2 regions of the Nonomuraea sp. NPDC050790 genome follow, and region 2 is predicted to be linked to the other one. Evidence: predicted binding sites of a transcription regulator. Region 2 holds the regulator's gene; the other holds the start of a gene.
What was found. The regulator HrcA, encoded in region 2, represses chaperone genes, less so after heat shock. The targets are predictions, from matches to a motif close to TTGGCACTCTCNNNNNGAGAGTGCCAA.
Positions count from the first base shown of each region.

Region 1: the regulator HrcA is predicted to act here: its motif matches at 8,232-8,258, upstream of groES (co-chaperone GroES).

Region 1 covers NZ_JBITGF010000003.1:497,479-507,486, forward strand. Annotated here, with positions in the region: gene ACIBEJ_RS17115 (GuaB3 family IMP dehydrogenase-related protein) at 1-434, opposite strand, end outside; gene guaB (IMP dehydrogenase) at 438-1,919, opposite strand; gene ACIBEJ_RS17125 (LuxR C-terminal-related transcriptional regulator) at 2,462-3,472, shown strand; gene ACIBEJ_RS17130 (DUF5319 domain-containing protein) at 4,013-4,390, shown strand; gene ACIBEJ_RS17135 (sigma-70 family RNA polymerase sigma factor) at 4,779-5,414, opposite strand; gene groL (chaperonin GroEL) at 6,127-7,749, opposite strand; gene groES (co-chaperone GroES) at 7,831-8,145, opposite strand; gene ACIBEJ_RS17150 (NAD-dependent epimerase/dehydratase family protein) at 8,304-9,254, opposite strand; gene ACIBEJ_RS17155 (MarR family winged helix-turn-helix transcriptional regulator) at 9,358-9,873, shown strand; gene ACIBEJ_RS17160 (Uma2 family endonuclease) at 9,941-10,008, shown strand, end outside.
Region 2 covers NZ_JBITGF010000004.1:451,199-461,206, reverse strand. Annotated here, with positions in the region: gene ACIBEJ_RS22475 (SigE family RNA polymerase sigma factor) at 1-313, shown strand, start outside; gene ACIBEJ_RS22470 (hypothetical protein) at 310-951, shown strand; gene ACIBEJ_RS22465 (16S rRNA (uracil(1498)-N(3))-methyltransferase) at 956-1,687, opposite strand; gene dnaJ (molecular chaperone DnaJ) at 1,716-2,855, opposite strand; gene hrcA (heat-inducible transcriptional repressor HrcA) at 2,867-3,880, opposite strand; gene ACIBEJ_RS22450 (hypothetical protein) at 4,025-4,942, shown strand; gene ACIBEJ_RS22445 (DUF3097 domain-containing protein) at 4,960-5,769, shown strand; gene ACIBEJ_RS22440 (DUF4870 domain-containing protein) at 5,766-6,488, shown strand; gene ACIBEJ_RS22435 (hypothetical protein) at 6,571-8,187, shown strand; gene ACIBEJ_RS22430 (hypothetical protein) at 8,184-8,567, shown strand; gene hemW (radical SAM family heme chaperone HemW) at 8,661-9,881, opposite strand; gene ACIBEJ_RS22420 (glycoside hydrolase family 18 protein) at 9,979-10,008, shown strand, end outside.

The DNA.
Region 1 (10,008 bases), on a different contig from region 2:
TGCACGGTGCGCTGCGGCGACAGGCGCACGGCGGCGGTGACGCCGGAGGCGCGGATCTCCTCGATGCGCCGGCCGATCAGCTCTTCCTTGATCGGGGCCGCGTAGATCTCCTGCAGCCGCTTGGTGGCCGCCGCCGCGTCGAGCGTGGCGCACTCCTCAAGCAGGGGCGACGGGTCCTCGTAACGCGTCCAGAGCCCTTCGAGGTCGAGCGGCGCCAGGCCGCCGAGGCGGCCGATCTCGATCGCGGTCGCCGGCGAGACGACGCTGTCCATGGGCGCGACCACGACAGGCAGCTCGAACCGGTAAGCGTCGATCTGCCAGGCGATCGAGACCTCTTCCGGGTCACGGGTACGCCGCGAGGGCACGAGGCCGATCTCGTCGAGCGCGTACGCCCGGCGGCCCGTCTTGCCCCGGCCGATCTCCACCTGAGTCATGTTTTACCTTCTGTGGTAGTTGGGAGCCTCAACGGTCATCTGGATGTCGTGCGGGTGGCTCTCCTTGAGGCCCGCCGCGGTGATCGGCATGAGCTCGCAGTCGGAGTGCATCTGCGCGATCGTGCGGCATCCTGAGTACCACATACCCTGGCGCAAACCGCCCACGAGCTGGTGGGCCACCGCCGAGACCGGGCCGCGGTAGGGCACCTGGCCCTCGATGCCCTCGGGGATGTACTTGTCCTCGCCGCCGACGTCCGCCTGCGCGTAGCGGTCCTTGCTGAAGGACGTGCCACCGCGCTCGCGGTTGCGCACCGCGCCGAGCGAGCCCATGCCCCGGTAGGACTTGAACTGCTTGCCGTTGATGAAGATCAGCTCACCGGGGGACTCCTCACACCCGGCGAGCAACGAGCCCAGCATGACCGTGTCCGCGCCGGCCGCGATGGCCTTGGCGATGTCTCCCGAGTACTGCAGGCCGCCGTCGCCGATCACCGGCACCCCCGCGGGCCCGCAGGCCAGCGACGCCTGGTGGATGGCGGTGACCTGCGGCGCGCCCACGCCGGCCACGACCCGGGTGGTGCAGATCGAGCCGGGGCCCACGCCCACCTTGACGGCGTCCGCGCCCGCGTCGACGAGCATCTGCGCGCCCGCCTTGGTGGCGATGTTGCCACCGATCACGTCGACCTTGCTGTTGGCCTTGACCGAGGCGATCATGTCGGCCAGGCCCTTGGAGTGTCCGTGGGCCACGTCCACCACGACGACGTCGACCCCGGCCTCGATCAGCGCCTTGGCCCGCAGCTCCGCGTCGGGACCCACGCCCACCGCCGCGCCCACGACCAGGCGGCCGCCGGCGTCCTTGGTGGCCAGCGGGTACTGCTCGCTCTTGGTGAAGTCCTTGACCGTGATGAGGCCGCGCAGCCGTCCGTCGGAGTCGATCAGCGGCAGCTTCTCGATCTTGTTGCTGCGCAGCAGGGAGAACGCGTCGTCACGCGAGACGCCCACCGGTGCCGTCACCAGCGGCATCGGCGTCATGACCTCGCGCACCGGGCGGCTGTGGTCGGTCTCGAAGCGCATGTCGCGGTTGGTGACGATGCCGACGAGGATGCCGTCGCGGTCGGTGACGGGCACGCCCGAGATCCGGTACGTCGCGCACAGCTTCTCGACCTCGGCCAGCGTGTCGTCGGGAGTGCAGGTGACCGGATTCGTCACCATCCCCGCCTCCGACCGCTTGACCAGGTCGACCTGCTGGGCCTGCTCCTCGATCGAGAGGTTGCGGTGCAGGATGCCGATGCCGCCCTGGCGGGCCATGGCCACCGCCATGCGCGCCTCGGTCACCGTGTCCATGGCCGCCGAGACCAGCGGGATGGCGAGCGTGATGTTGCGCGACAGGCGCGAGACGGTCTCCGCCTCGCCCGGTTGGAGGTCCGAATACCCCGGCACGAGCAGCACGTCATCGAAGGTCAAACCCGTTTGGGTGAATTTGGACATGCTGCGGCCCCCTCCTGCCGATGCGCTGATGCGACAAGTTTAGGGCCTGGCTGCAAACGGCATGGCGCGGGTCCGCGAGATGGGACGAGATCGGTGGGACGAGACCCGGTGCGGCGAGACCCAGGGGAGGACGAGACCTGGGGGAGGACGAGACCTGGGGAGACGAGACCCGGGGGGGACGAGAATGCGCCGGGGGGACGATGACCCCCACGGACCGCCGTCTCCCCGGCGCCCCCGGAGTGGCACAAAAGTGCCGGAGGAACCGGCCGGTCGGTGATCCGTCCGGTTCCTCCGGCCACCGGCACCTGGTCGGGCGCGCTCAGCGCCACCGAACCCCCCTCCGCGTCCTGATGGCCGCGTCGCCCGACCCTTGATGCCGACGCTGGGTTAAGCCTGCGTTACTCATGGGCACACCGCAATGTGAAAACGTGCAATTGCACGAAGTTGCACCCCCGTCGAAAGAGTCGGAGCAACACCCGGACAGAGGTCCGATGCCGGGTTATCCTCGCCGCACGCCGTGTCCCCCCTACGGAGCCCCCCACATGCGTAACGAGCCCGCCACCGCGTTCGACCCACTCGAGACGCTGGGCCTCGACCCGGCACAGACAGCGCTGTACACCGCGGTCCTTCGCCTGCACCGCGCCACGCTGGCCGAGCTGGCCGAGGCCATGGACGGCCCGGCCGACAAGGTCGGCAGGCAGCTTGCGGACCTCGTCAGACTGGGCGTGGTGGACGAGCAGTCCGGCGAGTACCTGGCCAGGCACCCCGCCGCCGCGCTCGGCCGGCTGATCGCCGAGCGGCTGGACCGGCTGGCCGAGGAGAGCCGGCGCATCGACACCGCGCTCGGCTCGATCCGCGGCCTCATCCGCGACTACGACGCCGGCCGCCACTACCAGAGCGGCCCGTTCCCGGTCGAACCGGTCAGCGGGGCCGACGTGCTCTACGAGAGCGTGGTCGGCATGGCCGTACAGGCTCCTCCGCTGGAGTTGCTGATCGCCATCCCCGACGAACGCACCATGACCGACTTCGTACGCAAGTTCGCCGACCCCTGGATCGACGCCCAAAGCCGCCGCCTGCTCAGCATGCGCGCCGTCATCCCGGTCGCCACGCTGGCGCTGCCGGGCGTACGCGACCAGCTCACGCGCCTGCTGGAGTCCGGCGGGAGGGTCCGCACGCTGGACCGGGTGCCGAGCTGGTTCATGACCGCCGGGCCCGAGGCGGCGGGCCTGCCCGCGCTGTGGGGCGGCAGCCTGCCCGACCACGCCTACAACTTCTACCTCGTCCGCGCGCCCATCGTGGTCGGCGTCCTGCGGTCGCTGTTCGAGGAGCTGTGGAACCGCTCCGTGCCTCTGCCGTGGGGGCGGCGGGGCGACGGCGTGGTCCAGGTGCTGCGGCTGGCGGCGCAGGGGATGTGCGACGACTCGATCGCCCGCCAGCTCGGCGTCTCGGTCCGCACCGTCCGCGCCCGCTTCGCCGACGCGATGGCGGAGCTGGGGGCACAGTCCCGCTTCCACGCCGGCGTCGAAGCCTCCCGCCGCGGCTGGCTCGGCTAACCCCCATCCGGTACGCCCGCCCCGCACCCCACCTCCAACCCGCCCCAACCCGCCCCCGGAACCCAGCGCCCAACCCACACCCCCCGCCCAGTGGCCCTGCTCCCCCGATCTCCCCCTGCCCTTGCCCTGCCGATTTCCCCTGCCAGTCCCCCTGGCAGCCCTTGCCTCCGCCCATGGATCCCCACCGCTGGCCACGCCCGGCAGACCCCTTGACGCCCGCGCGGGCGACGCCGCTGGCTCCGGGTCCGCCCGTGACCTGGCCGCTGGCTCCGGGCCCGCCCGTGACCAGGCCCCCGAGCACAGTTCCCCCAGCGGCACGCCCAGAGCCGCGCACCAGCGCGTGGCACCGGCGGCGCGCCCAGAGCAGCGCTCGGCCGAGTCCGGCCCACACCCCGAGGGCAGCCTTGGCGGCCAGTTGGGCAGTGCTTTGGGAGGAGTTTTCCGGTATTTCGGGAGGCGGGGCCCGGGTGGAAACCGGCACAAGGGGTCGGTGCGGTGCTTATTAGTGCCCAGGCTGCGTTAGGTCACTATGGTGGAAAGGTGCTGGAAGACGTCCCCCGCGACCCGTTCGCGGACGATCCGAACGATCCTTCCTCGGCCATGGGCGAGTTCGACGACCCGGAGCCGCTGACCGCGGCTGAGCGCGACGAGGCCATCACCGACCTGGCCGACGTGGAAGTCTTCCGTTCCCTGCTGGAGCCGCAGGGCGTACTGGGACTTGTCCTGGATTGCCCAGAATGCGGCGAACAGCACTTCTTCGACTGGGACCTGCTCCGCGGCAACCTCCGCCAGATGATCGACAAGGGCCGCCCGCAGGTCCACGAACCCGCCTTCCACCCCGACCCCGCCGACTACGTGACGTGGGAGTACGCCAGAGGCTACGTGGATGGCGTCATGGACACGGAAGAGCGCCGCTGATCGTCGACGTCATGCCGCAACGCCGCCAGCAGCCGTAGCGCCGGGTCGGTCGCGTCAGGCTGATGCCCAAGCGCCAAGGCGTCCAGAAACGCGTCCGTCTGCTCCTCGGCCGTCAACCCGGCAAGCCCCTCAACCCCGGAACCCTCCCCCGCAACCCCATCCGAGACCGCGGGAGAGAAACCGTCAGAGCCACCAGCCAACAGCCCGGACGAACCAACAGACCGCAGCTCAAACGAACCGCTGAACGACAGCCCGGACGAACCAACAGACGGCGGCTCAAACGAACCGCTGGACGTCAGCCCGGGCGGGCCGTGGGGCGATGGGTCGGTTGAGCCTGGGGGCGTTCGGTCGCCGTGTGCGGCCGGGCCCTCCGTGTGTTCCTCCGGCGTCAAGCCGACTCCAGCTCGGCCATCTGCCGCAACCTCGCCAGCGCCCGATGCTGGGCGACGCGGACCGCTCCTGGTGACATGCCCAGTACATTACCGGTCTCTTCGGCCGACAGTCCTGACACCACCCGGAGCAGGAGGAGTTCGCGCTGGTTGGCGGGCAGCCGCGCCAGCAGCCGCCGCGCGTGCTCGACCTCGATGTAGCGGACCACGGTCTCCTCCGGTCCGGGCCCTTCGTCGGGCCCGTCGGGAAGATCCTGCGTGGGTACGGCGCAGCGCACCGAACTCCGCAAGGCGTCGGCCACCTTGTGCGAGGCGATGCCGAAGACGAAGGAGGCGAAGGGCCGGCCCATGTCCCGGTAGCGCGGCAGCGCGGACAGCACCGCGATGCACACCTCCTGGGCCACGTCATCCGCAATGTGATATTGCCCGGAAACCCGGCCCAGCCGGGCGCGGCAATAGCGCACCACCATCGGCCGCAACTCGCCGAGCAGGGATTCGATCGCAGAACGATCGCCCGCAACGGCGAGGCTCGTCAGTTCTCTTAGGTCGGAGTCATCCGTCCGTGCCGGAAGTCTCGACGCGAGCCTTACCCCAATTTTGGCGTCGGCGACGCTTCCCTCGCTCACGTTAGGCATGATGCCCGCCCTGGTCCGGCCTGTCGTCATGGCGAACGGCTACGGATTGGTCACATTGAAGAGACGATAACTACCCGTAATCAACCGACCACACTAAGCCTTTATATGGAGTCGGAATATTTCACCCGATTCCCCGAAAAGCACGGAAATTGTCATGGCCGCCAGACGCTTTACTCCATAGGTTGGTTTACCGCAATAACCCAACTTTCCACATCTGGACATCCTCCGGCCGCCACCCCTACGCATAAGATCGCCCACCGGACCTCACGCGCTACATCCGCCTCATGACCACAAGAACCCACCTACCACCCCAAACCACCCAGCCGGGCACGATACGCGCGTAACGGCGCCCAGCCCCGCGTCACCGGAGGAGCGTCTCCCTGGACGGGGCCCGGCCATGTGCGGCGGGTGGGGGTGGGGCGGCTGTGCCGTAGGGGAAGGGGCGTCAGAACGCCCTGGAGCCCCGCCAGGGGCGCCCCCCGCACAGACCCCGGCCCCCGGCAACCGACCTTCAGCCGGCGAGCCCCCACGACCACCAGAGCGACACCACGGAAGCGGCCTCAGCCAAGAGCGACCGCACACAGAAACGGGCCCCAGCCCAACAGCGGGCCCCGAGCGGGCGAGCGGGAGCGCAGCAGGTGGACGGGGGCCGGAGAACGCAGCACGGCCCGCACCGGGCGGTGCGGGCCGTGCTGGGGTTGAGGAACGCGGGTCAGTGGCCGTGGCCGTGACCGTGGCCGTGACCGCCTGCGGCGGGGGCCTCCTCCTCGGGCTTCTCGACCACAAGGGCCTCCGTCGTGAGCAGCATGCCCGCGATCGACGCGGCATTCTGCACAGCGGAACGGGTGACCTTGACCGGGTCGATGACGCCCTGGTCGATCAGGTTGCCGTACTCGCCGGTCGCGGCGTTGAGGCCGTGGCCGACGGGCAGTTCGGCCACCTTGTGGGTGACGACGTAGCCCTCGAGGCCGGCGTTCTCGGCGATCCAGCGGGCCGGCTCGACCAGCGCGCGGCGGACGACGCCCACGCCAGTGGCCTCGTCACCGGTGAGGCCGAGGTCGTCCAGCTCCTTGCCGACGTGGATCAGCGCGGTGCCGCCGCCGGAGACGATGCCCTCCTCGATCGCGGCGCGCGTCGCGGAGATCGCGTCCTCGAGACGGTGCTTCTTCTCCTTGAGCTCGACCTCGGTGGCGGCGCCGACACGCAGCACGCACACACCGCCGGCCAGCTTGGCCAGGCGCTCCTGCAGCTTCTCGCGGTCCCAGTCGGAGTCGGACTGCTCGATGGCGAGCTTGATCTCCTTGACCCGGTCCTCGATCGCCTGCGCGTCGCCGGCGCCGTCCACGATGGTGGTGGCGTCCTTGGTGACGACGATACGGCGGGCCGTGCCGAGCACCTCGAGACCGACGTGCTCCAGCTTGAGGCCGACCTCCTCGGCGACGACCTGTCCGCCGGTCAGGATGGCCATGTCCTGCAGCATCGCCTTGCGGCGGTCACCGAAGCCCGGGGCCTTGACGGCCACGGAGGTGAAGGTGCCGCGGATCTTGTTGGTGACCAGGACGGCCAGGGCCTCGCCCTCGACGTCCTCGGCCACCACGAACAGCGGCTTCTTGGTCTGGGCGACCTTCTCCAGCAGCGGCAGGAAGTCCGCGATGGAGGCGATCTTGCTCTGGGTGAGCAGCACGTAGGCGTCCTCCAGGACGGCCTCCATGCGCTCGGGGTCGGTCACCATGTACTGCGACAGGTAGCCCTTGTCGAACTGCATGCCCTCGGTGAACTCGAGCTCCATGCCCATGGCGTTGGACTCTTCGACCGTGAGGACGCCGTCCTTGCCCACCTTGTCGAACGCCTCGGCGATGAGCTCGCCGATCTTGGCGTCCTGGGCGGAGATCGTCGCGACGTTGGCGATCTCCTTCTTGTCGCCGACCTCGCGGGCGCTGGCGATCAGCTTGTCGCTGATGGCCTTGGCGGCCTTGTCGATCCCGCGCTTGAGCGACAGCGGGGAGGCGCCGGCGGCGACGTTGCGCAGACCCTCGCGGACCATGGCCTGGGCCAGGACGGTCGCGGTGGTGGTGCCGTCACCCGCGATGTCGTTGGTCTTGGTGGCCACTTCCTTGGCGAGCTGGGCGCCGAGGTTCTCGTAACGCTCTTCCAGCTCGATCTCGCGGGCGATGGTCACGCCGTCGTTCGTGATCGTCGGAGCACCGAACTTCTTGTCGATGACGACGTTTCGGCCACGCGGGCCGAGGGTTACCTTCACGGCGTCCGCGAGGGCGTTGACGCCGCGCTCAAGAGCGCGCCGCGCGTCCTCGTCGAACTCCAGGATCTTCGCCATTTGGTTGAAAGTCCTCTCCTAGCGTCGAAAGCCCCGGTCGCCTCTGCTGAGAGCTGCGCCCGGGGCCCGACACGTACCGGCTTACTTCTCGATGATCGCGAGAACGTCGCGGGCGGAGAGCACGAGGTACTCCTCGCCGCCGTACTTGACCTCGGTGCCGCCGTACTTGCTGTAGAGGACGATGTCGCCCTCGGCAACGTCGAGCGGAATCCGCTTGTCGCCGTCCTCGTCCCAGTTGCCCGGGCCCACCGCGAGGACCTTGCCCTCCTGCGGCTTCTCCTTGGCGGTGTCTGGGATGACCAGGCCGGAAGCGGTGGTCTGCTCGGCCTCAAGCGGCTGGACCACGATGCGGTCGCCGAGCGGCTTAACGGGAACCTTAGTGGCGGTCGTCACGATCGGACCTCCCCTTCAGATTTGAATGATCTAGAAGAGGCGACCAGCGGGGCCTGCCGTCGCGGGTGGTAGACCTGCCTCGTCGCACGTTGGCACTCTCAAGGGGAGAGTGCCAACAGGAAACATATGCAAGAGGGGCTTGACAGTCAACACGAACCGGCTCAGCGCGTGTAAGAGCCTTCCAGCAGCTCGGAGACGATGCCGGGCCTGCTGGGGGCCCATCCGAGCGCCGCACGGGTTCGCGCAGAGCTGACACGCTGGCTGAGCGCGAGCGCTTCGGCGAACGGCAGGCCCAGGACCTGCGCCGCCTCCGCCACCGGCCAAATCCGCACGCCACCCCCCTCACCCGCACCCGCCTCACCCGCACCCGCCTCACCCGCACCGAGCGAACCCGCACCCGCCGAACCCGCACCCCCCGAACCCGCGCCCAGCGAACCCGCGCCCACCGACCGCGCCGCGGCCGAGGCCACCACCGCCAGCGGCACGTGCTCCTCGGCGACCGCGTGGTAGACGGCACCCGGCCGCCCCTTCTCCACGGCCGTCGCGATCAGCTCGGCCACGTCGTCCACGTGCACGAACGCCGCTCCCTCCCCGCCCGCACCCACGTGCACCCCGTTCCCGCGCTCGGCCGCCCATGCGCGCAGCATCACCGGGATCCCCCCGCCGCGCCCGTGCACCAGTCCGGGGCGCACCACCACGCCGCCCGCGCCGAGGACCAGATCCTCCACCTTGGGCCGGTACCCCACGATCGGGATCGGGTCGGTCGCGCTCTCCTCGTGCCCGTCCTCGGTCGCGCCGAGGACCCACACGCCGCTCACGTACACGACCGGCCTACCCGCGCCGGCCAGCGCCCCGATCACCTGGAGGTCGGTCGCCTCGTCGCCGGTGAGCTGCGCCGCGTGCACGACCGCGTCGATGTCCGGCGTCACGGCCGCGGTGATCGAGTCCGCGTCGGACAGGTCGCCGTGCCTCTCCTCCTGTACGGCAGGCAGCCGCCTGCCCCCGTCGGCGGACGGCCGTACCAGGGCCACGACCTCGTGCCCGCGCCCGGCGAGCTCCTCGACGAGCGCGCCCCCGACGTACCCCGTCGCACCCAGCACCAGAATCCGCATCGCTCTTCCACCCCAAACACTTCGACATCAAAGCTTCCGAGGACGGACAGTAGCCGCACGTTCCGAACATTTCAACCTCGAAATTTTTGATAGTGTGCGAACCATGCAGGACGCTGTGGACGCGATCACGATGCAGTGGGCCGCCGCCCGCCCCGACGTGGACGTGAGCCCGCTGGGCGTGGCTGGCCGCCTGTCACGGGCCGTACGCCTGCTGGAGCGGAGCACCAAGGAGTTCTTCGCCGAGCACGGGCTGGAGCCGTGGGAGTTCGACATGCTCGCCACGCTGCTGCGCGACCCCGAGCACACCATGTGCATGAAGGACCTGGCCGCCACCGCCCTGGTCAGCCCCGGCGCCCTGACCAACCGCATGGACCGCCTGGTGGAACGCGGCCTGGTGCGGCGCTGGCCACTGGAGAGCAACCGCCGCATGGTGCTGGTCGCCCTGACCGAGCAGGGCGAACGCCTGGCCGCCGACCTCCTCACCCTCCACGTCGCCCACGAGGCCGACCTCCTGTCCGCCCTGTCCCCCACCGACCAGGAGGCACTGACGGAGACCCTCCGCAAACTCCTGGTCTCCCTGGGCGACACACCGTTCCGGATGGGAGAACATCTCCCCTAGAGGGATGCGCAGCAGAATGTGGTTCGATGACCACAAACGGCGACGACACCGACGTTACGGTGAGGATGTGACCGCCACGAGAGACGTGCTCGCGAACTGGCCCTACCCGCCGGCCGGTGGCTGGACGTCCGACGA
Region 2 (10,008 bases):
GCGGCAGTCTGTCGTCAACCGGTCCCGTTCCGTTCTGCGTCACCGAGCCGTCGTCGAGAAATACGCACCCAAGGGCCTGCCCGACGCCCCCAGCGCCGAGAACGGCGCCATCGGCGAACTGGAGCGGTCCGCCGTCATCGAGGCTTTACGCGCGCTGCCGACCCGGCAGAGAGAGGCCCTTGTCCTTCGCTACTACGGGGATCTGTCCGAGGCTGAGATCGCCCATGCCATGGGCATCAGCAAGGGCGCGGTCAAGAGCCACACCGCCCGTGGCATGGCCGCCTTGCGATCCGTCCTGGAGAAGATGTCATGACCCAGCCGCCCGACGAGTACGGCGACATTCTGCGCCGCGTGCTCCGCGCGGAGGCGGACGCGGTCGTGCCGTCTCCGGAAGGTCTGGAGATCATCCGCGGCCGCATCGAGCGGCGGGGCGTGCGCAGTGTGTTGTGGTGGCGCATCGGCGCCGCCACGGTCAGTGCCGTACTGGTCGCGGGCACCGTCGTCATGGTGGTCCCCTCTCTGCGGGAAAGGGTCATCACGCCGACCGAGGTCGAGCACGTCCGCGAGACCGAGGCGCCGCCGGACAACTCCTCCACCAACCGCCCCCAGGACAAGCCCAGCCCCAGCAGGTCCGAGCCGGCGATTCTGCCGCCCGACCCGACGCCCACGCCGACCGCGCCGGGACAGGCCACCGAGTCGGCCAAGTCGACCGCGAAGCCGTCCCCGAGCCCGAGTTCGGCCAAGCCCACGCCGTGCCCGTCCACCGCGGAGGAGGAGGCCGCGCCGGAGGAGGACTGCCCGACGGCCTCCGCCAGCCCCACGGCCACGCCGGGCCCCAGTGACACGCCCATCCCGTCCGGAAGCTGCCCGCCCGAGGAATGCCCTCCGGACGACCCGCCGGCGCCGCCCACCGACCTGACGACGCCGCTGACCTCCAACCAGGTGGGCTGAGGTCTCACCAGCGCCCGGTGCGCGCCATCAGCACCGCCGCCGCGGCCACTCCCGCCGTGGAGGTGCGCAGCACCGTGGACCCCAGCAGCGCCGGTACGGCTCCCGCCGCCACGAACCCGGCCAGCTCGCCCTCGGAGATCCCGCCCTCCGGCCCGACCACGAGCACGATCTCCCCGTCCGTGGGCAGGCCGACCCGCGACAGCGGCTCCACCGCCTCCTCGTGCAGCACGAGCGCCAGCGCCGCCTGGCCGAGCAGTTCCTCCACCTGGGCCGTGGAGGCCAGGTCGGCGACCTGCGCGTGGTGGAAGCGCCGCGCCTGCTTGCCCGCCTCCCTGGCGGTGGAGCGCCACTTGCCGAGCGCCTTGGCGACCTTGTCGCCCTTCCACTGGGTGACGCTGCGCGCGGCCGCCCAGGGCACGATGCGGTCGACCCCGGCCTCGGTCATCATCTCGACAGCCAGCTCGCCCCTGTCGCCCTTGGGCAGCCCCTGGACGACGACCAGCCGCGGCGCGGGCGCCGGGACCTCGTAGCGCTTGACGACGTCGAGCAGCAGCCGGTCCTTCAGCGCCGCGCGCACGACGCACTCGGCCACCGCGCCCGCGCCGTCGGTCAGGTCGACCCGCTCGCCGGCCCGCAGCCGCCTGACGGCCGCCGCGTGGCGGCCCTCGGGGCCGTCGAGCACCGTCTCATCGCCGCCGAACGCCTCGCGCTCGGCCAGGAACACCGGAACGCTCATGGCCGCCCCCGCTCGCCGTACAAGGAAGTCAGCGGCCGTTGAACGCGTCCCGCAGGCGGGAGAAGAAGCCCTGCTGGCCCGGCGCGAACTTGCCCGGCGGGCGCTCCTCCCCGCGCAGCTTCGCCAGCTCGCGCAGCAGCTCCTCCTGGGCCGGATCGAGGCGGCCCGGCGTCTCCACGTTGACGTGGATGAGCAGGTCGCCGCGGCCGGAGTCGTTGAGCCGCTGCACGCCGCGGCCGAACATGGAGATCACCTGACCGGACTGCGTGCCGGGGCGGACGTCGACCTCCTCGGCGCCGTCGAGCGTCTCCACCGTCAGCACCGTGCCGAGCGCGGCGGCGGTCATCGGGATCTGGACGGTGCAGTGGAGGTCGTCACCGCGCCGTTCGAAGATCTCGTGCGGCCGCTCGACGATCTCCAGGAAGAGGTCTCCGGGCGGGCCGCCGCCGGGGCCGACCTCGCCCTCGCCGGCGAGCTGGATGTGGGTGCCGTCCTCGACGCCCGCGGGGATGCGGACCTTGATGGTACGGCGGGTGCGCACCCGCCCGTCGCCCGAGCACTCCTGGCAGGGGTTGCGGATGATGGAGCCGAAGCCCTGGCACTGGGGGCACGGCCGCGAGGTCATGACCTGGCCCAGGAAGGACCTGGTGACCTGGGAGACCTCGCCCCGGCCGCCGCACATGTCGCAGGTGTCGGGATGCGTGCCGGGAGCCGCGCCCGCGCCCTGGCAGACCTCGCAGACGACGGCCGTGTCGACGACCAGTTCGCGCGTGGTGCCGAACGCGGTCTCGCGCAGGTCCAGCTCGACGCGGATGGTGGCGTTGCGGCCCCTTCTGGCCCGGGAGCGCGGGCCTCGGCCGCCGCCCGCCGTACCGAAGAAGGCGTCCATGATGTCGCTGAAGGGGAAGCCCGCGCCGAAGCCGGCCGCTCCGGCGCCCGCGCCGGCGGTGGCGAAGGGGTCGGCGCCCAGGTCGTACATCTGGCGCTTCTGCGGGTCCGACAGCACCTCGTACGCCTGCGTGATCTCCTTGAAACGCTCCTGCGTCGCGGGATCGGGGTTCACGTCCGGGTGCAGCTCACGGGCCAGCCGCCGATAGGCCTTCTTGACCTCGTCGGGACTGGCGTCACGGCGCACCCCGAGGGTGCTGTAGTAATCGCTGTTTGCCACTTATCGACCTCTTAAGAAGCAGCCAGGATCTGGCTGACGTAGCGTGCCACTGCGCGCACGGCGCCCATGGTCACCGGGTAATCCATCCTCGTGGGGCCGAGGACGCCCAGCCGGGCCAGTTGCTTGTCGCCAGAACCGTATCCGGTGGCGACGATGGACGTGCCGTGGAGATAGGGGTTTTCCGCTCCGATGCGCACGGTGAGCGCGGTCGGGGTGTCCGTTGTCGTCTCGCCGAGCAGGCGCATGAGCACGACCTGCTCCTCCAGCGCCTCGAGGACGTCGCGCAGGCCGATGGTGAAGTCGGCGCCCGCCAGGTTGGCCGCGCCGGCGAAGACGATCTTCTCGTCGTGCCGTTCGACGAGCGTCTCCAGCAGGACCGACAGGATCGTCGCGACGACCGGGCGGTCCTCCACCGGAAGCCGTTCCGGCAGATCGGCCACCAGGCCGGGCACCTCGGCCAGCCCGCACCCGTCGAGACAGGCGTTGAGCACGGCGCGCAGGTGCGCGATCCGGTGGTCCTCGATGACCTCGGGCAGCTCGACGACGCGCTGCTCGACCCGGCCCGTGTTGGTGATCAGGACGAGCATGATCCGCCGCTCGCTCAGCGGCACCAGCTCGACGTGCCGCACGCTGGAGCGCGTCAGCGTCGGGTACTGCACCACCGCGACCTGCCTGGTGAGCTGCGCCAGCAGCCGCACCGTGCGGGTGACCACGTCGTCGAGGTCGACCGCGCCGGCCAGGAACGTCTCGATGGCCCTGCGCTCGGCGCCGGACATCGGCTTGATCTGCGAGAGCCGGTCGACGAAGAGCCGGTAGCCCTTGTCGGTCGGCACCCGGCCCGCGCTGGTGTGCGGCTGGGTGATGTACCCCTCCTCCTCCAGCGCGGCCATGTCGTTGCGCACCGTCGCCGGGGAGACCTTGAGGTTGTGGCGCTCGGCCAGCGCCTTGGAGCCCACCGGTTCGTTGGTGGACACGTAGTCCTCGACTATCGCGCGGAGGACCGCGAGCTTCCTGTCGTCGAGCACGTGTGCACCTCCTACCTCTTTCCCTTGGGAAACGCCAGGTCTAGCACTCTGTGTTCCCGAGTGCCAAGTGTACGGCTCTCGCCCACAAGGTGCGATAACCCACGTGCTAGCGGACGGCAAGCAGGTACAGCCACACTTGCGGGTATGAGTGATGATTTCCGGCAGGGTGGAGGATGGCAGCCTCCGCAGCAGCCTCCGTACGAGCCTCCGCCGCAGGGCGGACCCCAGTACGGCCCCCCGCCGCAGAGCGGTCCCCAGCACGGGCCCCCGGGCGGCCCGCCGTACGGCCAGCCGCCGTCGGGACCGCAGTACGGCCAGCCACCCCAGCACGGCCAGCCCCCCTCAGGCCCCCAATACGGCCAGCCACCGTCGGGCCCCCAGTACGGACAGCCGCCCTCGGGCCCCCAGTACGGCCAGCCACCCCAGTACGGCCAGCCGTCCGGCCCCCAGTACGGCCAGCAGCCGTTCGGCCAGCCGCAGTACGGCGGCGCGCCCCAGTTCCCCCCGCCCGTCGACAACAAGCGGCTGCGCCCGCCCCTGTGGCACCTCGCCGTGGCCTGGGGCGTGGCGGTGGTGTTCGTGATCGCCGGGATCGCCCTGTTCGCGGGCGGCGTGGTCGGCGGGGTGAGCGGGGCGGCCCCGGGCAAGTCGTTCCAGCCAGGCCAGCCCGCCACGGTCACCATCGACCCGGCCGACCGCCCGGCCCTCTACCTGACGCGCGGCACGCAGGTGAGCTGGGAGTGCCAGATCAACGGCAACGCCAAGCTCGTCACCACCCCCGTGAACCAGACCGTCGAGCTCAACGGCACGAGCTGGGAGCTGATCGCGCTGATCAACGCCCCGGCCCAGGGCGACTACCAGATCAGTTGCACGATCGAGCCCGACGCGCAGACCCGCTTCGGGGTCGGCAAGGACCTGGCCTCGGCGGCCGGAGGCGTCATGGGCGGGGTGGCGGCGCTGTTCGTGCTGCCCGCGCTGGGTGTGCTCATCGGGGTGGTGTGGACGGTCGTCGTGCTGGTGCGCCGCAGCAGCCACCGCAAGCGCCTCGCGATGGGCGGGTGATTTGCTACGGTCCCCGTGTGTACGACGGTGATGTGCTCGCGGGGAACTGGCGGCGTCCGGGCAAGGGCAAGATCCCTCAGGTCCCGGCGGAGCTCGACCTGGTCGTGGAGGACGCCGACAGCGGCTTCTGCGGCGCCGTGGTGGCCTGCGACAAGGAGGCCGTCACGCTGGAGGACCGCTTCGGCAAGCGCCGGTTGTTCCCGCTCGCGCCCGCGGCGTTCCTGCTGGAGGGCAGGGCGGTGACGCTGGTGCGGCCGGTGGCCGCGGCGGCGGGCGGCCCCAGGCGCAGCGCGTCCGGCTCGATCGCCGTCGAGGGACTGAAGGCCCGCGTGGCCCGCGAGAGCCGCATCTACGTCGAGGGCGTGCACGACGCCGCGCTCGTGGAGAAGATCTGGGGCCACGACCTGCGGGTCGAGGGCGTGGTCGTGGAGTACCTGGAGGGCGTGGACGACCTGCCCGCGATCGTCGAGGAGTTCGGCCCGTCCACGGGCCGGCGGCTCGGGGTCCTGGTCGACCACCTGGTGCAGGGGTCCAAGGAGAGCCGGATCGCCGCCCAGGTCACCTCGCCCGACGTGCTGATCGTCGGGCACCCGTACATCGACATCTGGCAGGCGGTCAAACCGTCCGTCCTGCGCATCCCGGCCTGGCCCGACGTGCCGCGCGGGGTGCCGTGGAAGGAAGGCGTGATCGCCGCTCTGGGCTGGCGCATGGAGCCCGCCGAGGCGTGGCGGCGCATCCTGGGCGCCGTCTCGACCTATTCCGACCTCGAGCCCGAGCTTCTCGGCCGGGTCGAGGAGCTGATCGACTTCGTCACGGAGGCATCATGAGCCAGGACCATCCCCAGCCCGACGACGACTCCACCCGCCGCGTGGAGCGCTCCGACATCCCCGGGTACGGCCAGCCGCCCTCGGGAGGCCAGCCCCAGCCCGGCTACGGCCAGGGCCAGCCCTCGGACGGCTACGCCCAGCCCCAGCCCGGCTACGGCCAGCCGTCGGGATACGGCCAGCCCTCCGGTTACGGCCAGCCGTCGGGTTACGGCCAGCCCTCGGGCGCGTACGGCGACCCCTCGGGCGGTTACGGCCAGCCCTCCGGCGCCCAGTACCCCTACGGCCAGCAGCCCTCGGGCCCGCAGGGCTACGGCTACCCCCAGCAGCAGGTCCCCCCGCCCGGCTACGGCTACGCGGCGGCCCCCCAGCCCCACGTCCCCGGCGTGTACGGCCCGCGCCCCGGCACCGACGACACCACGATGGCCATGCTGTCCCACCTGCTGGGCCTGCTGGTCTCCTGGATCGGCCCGCTCATCATCTACCTGATGAAGAAAGACGAGTCGCCCTACGTCCGCGACCAGTCGGCCGAGGCGCTGAACTTCCAGATCACCATGTTCATCGGCTACCTGGTGTCCTTCGTCCTGACGATCGTCATCATCGGCTTCCTGCTGCTGCCGGTGGTCTGGGTCATCTCGCTGATCTTCCACATCCAGGCGGCCATCGCCACCAACAAGGGCGAGAACTACCGCTACCCGATCAGCATCCGCATGATCAAGTAACACGGAGAATCACGGTTCGATCACTCTCCGGAATGTTCGCAGCTCCCCGGGTGACGATGGACGGGTCACCCATGGGGAGGTCATGGTGCACGAGCGCCTGCGCAACACCACCAGATACCTGGCCGCCGCGGCATACCTGGATCCCGGCTTCCGCGACCGGGCGCTGTACGCGCTGATCGAGCGCCGCCACCACGCGGTGGCCCCGTCGGTCGGCGGGTTCGACCTGGGCCCGGTGCTGCGGCACTGCCTCTACGCGCGGTCGATGCTGACCGTCAGGGAGGCCGCGGTCACGGTGATGCTGGCGCTGGCCCTGCTGTTCGACTTCGAGGCCGCGATGCCGTGGCTCATGGTGCTGGGCGTGCTGGCGGCCTTCGCCTCCGGCGGCTTCGGCGGCCAGGGGCAGCGCAAACGGCTGAGCCCCGTCGTCGTGGCCGGCGTGGTGGTCGGCGTCTTCGCCCTGCTGGTCGTGCCCGCGATGCTGCTGACCCGCTATCTGGGCGCGGACAGCTCGGGCTACTCGGGGTACGAGGAGGACGGCGGGGCGGGCTGGATGGCGCCTCTGATGCTCCTGGCCGCCGTCGTCACCGTGCTGGCCTACCGGGTGCGCGTCTACCGGATCCTGTCGGAGCGGCTGCGGCCGGGCGCCGGCCGTACCGGGCAGGAGGCGGGCCCGCGCATGACGGAGGTGAAGCTCGCGCAGCACGGCAACCTGACGCTCTACTCCGGCGAGAACCCGTTCGTCGGCGCGGGCGAGCTCGTGCGGGCCTGGACGATCGCGGCCGAGCTCGACCGGCGCACCGGCGAGGCGGGCCGCGCGCCCGCCCTGGTGGACGCGGTGGACCTGCACGAGTTCGTGGGCGAGCGGCTCGGCGAGATGCGCGACTCCGCCGAGCCTGGCATGCCCGTCCACCTGGACGTCCTCGACCACGTGATCGCGCAGGGCCGCCTCAACCAGCTCCACGGCGACCATCCGCTCCTGTACGGCACCCGCCCCCGCTACCAGCTCAGCGACCGGGAACTCCAGGCGGTGATCCGCAACCCACAGTCCGGCGCCCGCCACTACCGGTGGATCGTGGTCGGCACCAGCGGCGCGGCCGTCACCGATGCCGAGGGCGAGGAGGTGCTGCCCGCCGAGGACCGCGACACCACCGTGTCGATCTTCATCCATCTGGCCGTCGAGGGCCGGATGCTCTACACCGAGTTCATCGTCACCGCGCTGCCGCCGGTACGCGGCGTCTACCGGGTCGTGGACGAGTTGCCCAGGCAGGCGGGGCCGGGGCTGGTGCTGGCGGCGCTCACCCGCGCGCCGCTCTCGCTGGCCCGCGACGTCGTCGGCGCGCCCGCCCGGCTGCTGCGGCGGATCTTCGTGGCGATGCGTTTCCCGGAGGACCCGGACAAGTACGTCGTCTACGACTACGGAGCCAGGATCAGCCTGCGCGAGGCGGCCGCCGAGCCGCGCATCAACACCTTCCTCGAAGGGCTCGACGCGTTCAAGTACGCCAAGCTCGTCGAGGAGCGGCTGAACAACGCGGTGCTGGACTTCCTGGAACGGCGTGGCGTGGACACCGCCGCCTACCGGCAGCAGATCGCCGCGGTCATCAACAACGGCACGGTGGTCAACGGCGGCACCTTCACCGGGACCAGCATCGGCGGGCAGGGCGCCCAGTTCGCCGCCCCCGCGGCCAAGGGGACACCATGAGCACGCCCGACCCGTCCGCGCCCAACTACGGGACCGTGATCAGCGGCGGCACCTTCACCGGGAGCAACATCGGCGGCCAGGGCGCGGTCTTCCAGCCCGGCCAGGCGCCACCCGCCGGACGGGAGGAGCTGGAGCGGCTGCGCGCACAGGTGGCGGCATTGCTGGCCCTCGTGGAGCAGCACGCGGCCGAACTGCCGCAGGCCCGGCAGGCGCGGCGCGACCTGGAGGAGGTGCTCGCCGAGGCGGAGGCGGCGCCCGGGGAGCGCGACCCGGCCAGGGTGACGGCCGCCCTCGACCGTCTCGCCACCCGCCTGTCCCCCGTCACCGCCCTGGCCACCGCACTGGGCCCGATCGCCGACCTGGCCTCAGCTCTGCTCTGACCCGCCCATCCGTCCCCGCGCTGTCGCGCTCTGATCTGCCCTGTCGCGCTCTGATCTGCCCTGTCGCGGACTTGTCGGCCTTCGGGCCGCGGGTCACAGGGTGAGGTCGCGGATCAGGGCGTCGGCGAGCAGCCGGCCGCGCAGGGTCAGCACCATGCGGCCCGCCTTGAACGCCTCCTGCTCCAGCAGCCCGTCCCCCACGGCCCTGGCCACGGCGAGCCGGGCGTCCGGCGCCACGTCGGCCAGCGGGTAGCCGGTGACCAGCCGCAGCTCCAGCATCAGCCGCTCCACCTCGCGGTCGGCGTCCTCCAGCACCTCCCTGGCGTGCGCGGGGGAAAGCCCCTGGGCCAGCCGCTGCGCGTAGGGGGCGGGGTGCTTGACGTTCCACCAGCGGGTGCCGCCGACGTGGCTGTGCGCGCCGGGCCCGACGGCCCACCAGTCGCCGCCGGTCCAGTAGAGCAGGTTGTGGCGGCACCGGCCCGCCTCCGAGGTGGCCCAGTTCGACACCTCGTACCAGGAGAAGCCCGCCTTGGCCAGCAGTTCGTCGGCGATGAGGTAGCGGTCGGCGGCCACGTCGTCGTCGGGCATCGGCAGCTCGCCGCGCCTGATCCGGGCCGCCAGCCGCGTGCCGTCCTCGACGATGAGCGAGTACGCCGAGACATGGTCGGGCCCGGCGGCGATCGCCGCCTCCAGCGACGCCCGCCAGTCGTCGTCGGTCTCTCCGGGAGTGCTGTAGATGAGGTCGAGGTTGACGTGCGCGAACCCGGCCCCCCGAGCCTCCTGTACGGCTTGCGCCGCCCGCCCCGGCGTGTGGTGGCGGTCGAGCACCTTCAGCACGTGCTCCCTGGCCGACTGCATGCCGAAGCTGATCCGGTTGAAGCCGCCCGCGCGCAGCTCTGCCAGGTAGGCCGGGTCCACGGACTCGGGGTTGGCCTCGGTCGTGACCTCCGCGCCGGGGCGCAGGCCGAACTCCTCGTCGATCGCCGCGAGGATGCGGGCCAGGTCGCGGGCGGGCAGCAGGGTCGGCGTGCCGCCGCCGAAGAACACGGTCTCGACGGGCAGATCGGCGTCACCGAGTACGCGGCGGGCCAGCCGTACCTCCTCGATGGCGGTGTCGGCGTAGTCCCGGTGCGAAGCGCCGGGGCCCAGCTCGGCGGCGGTGTAGGTGTTGAAGTCGCAGTAGCCGCAGCGCGTCACGCAGAACGGGACGTGCACGTAGAAGCCGAACGGACGCTCGCCCAGGCCACGCAGGGCGCTGGCGGGCAGTTCGCCCGTCGTGGGCGCGGGATCGCCGTCGGGCAGAGTGGATGGCACCCTTCCAGTCTGCCGTCTGCCATTGACTGCCCGATCACACCGTCCTACTGTCGGGACGACTTAAAGGAAAGTTTCCTATCAATTCAGGAGACGCCGCGTGAAGAAAGTCCTGCTCGCTCTCACCCTC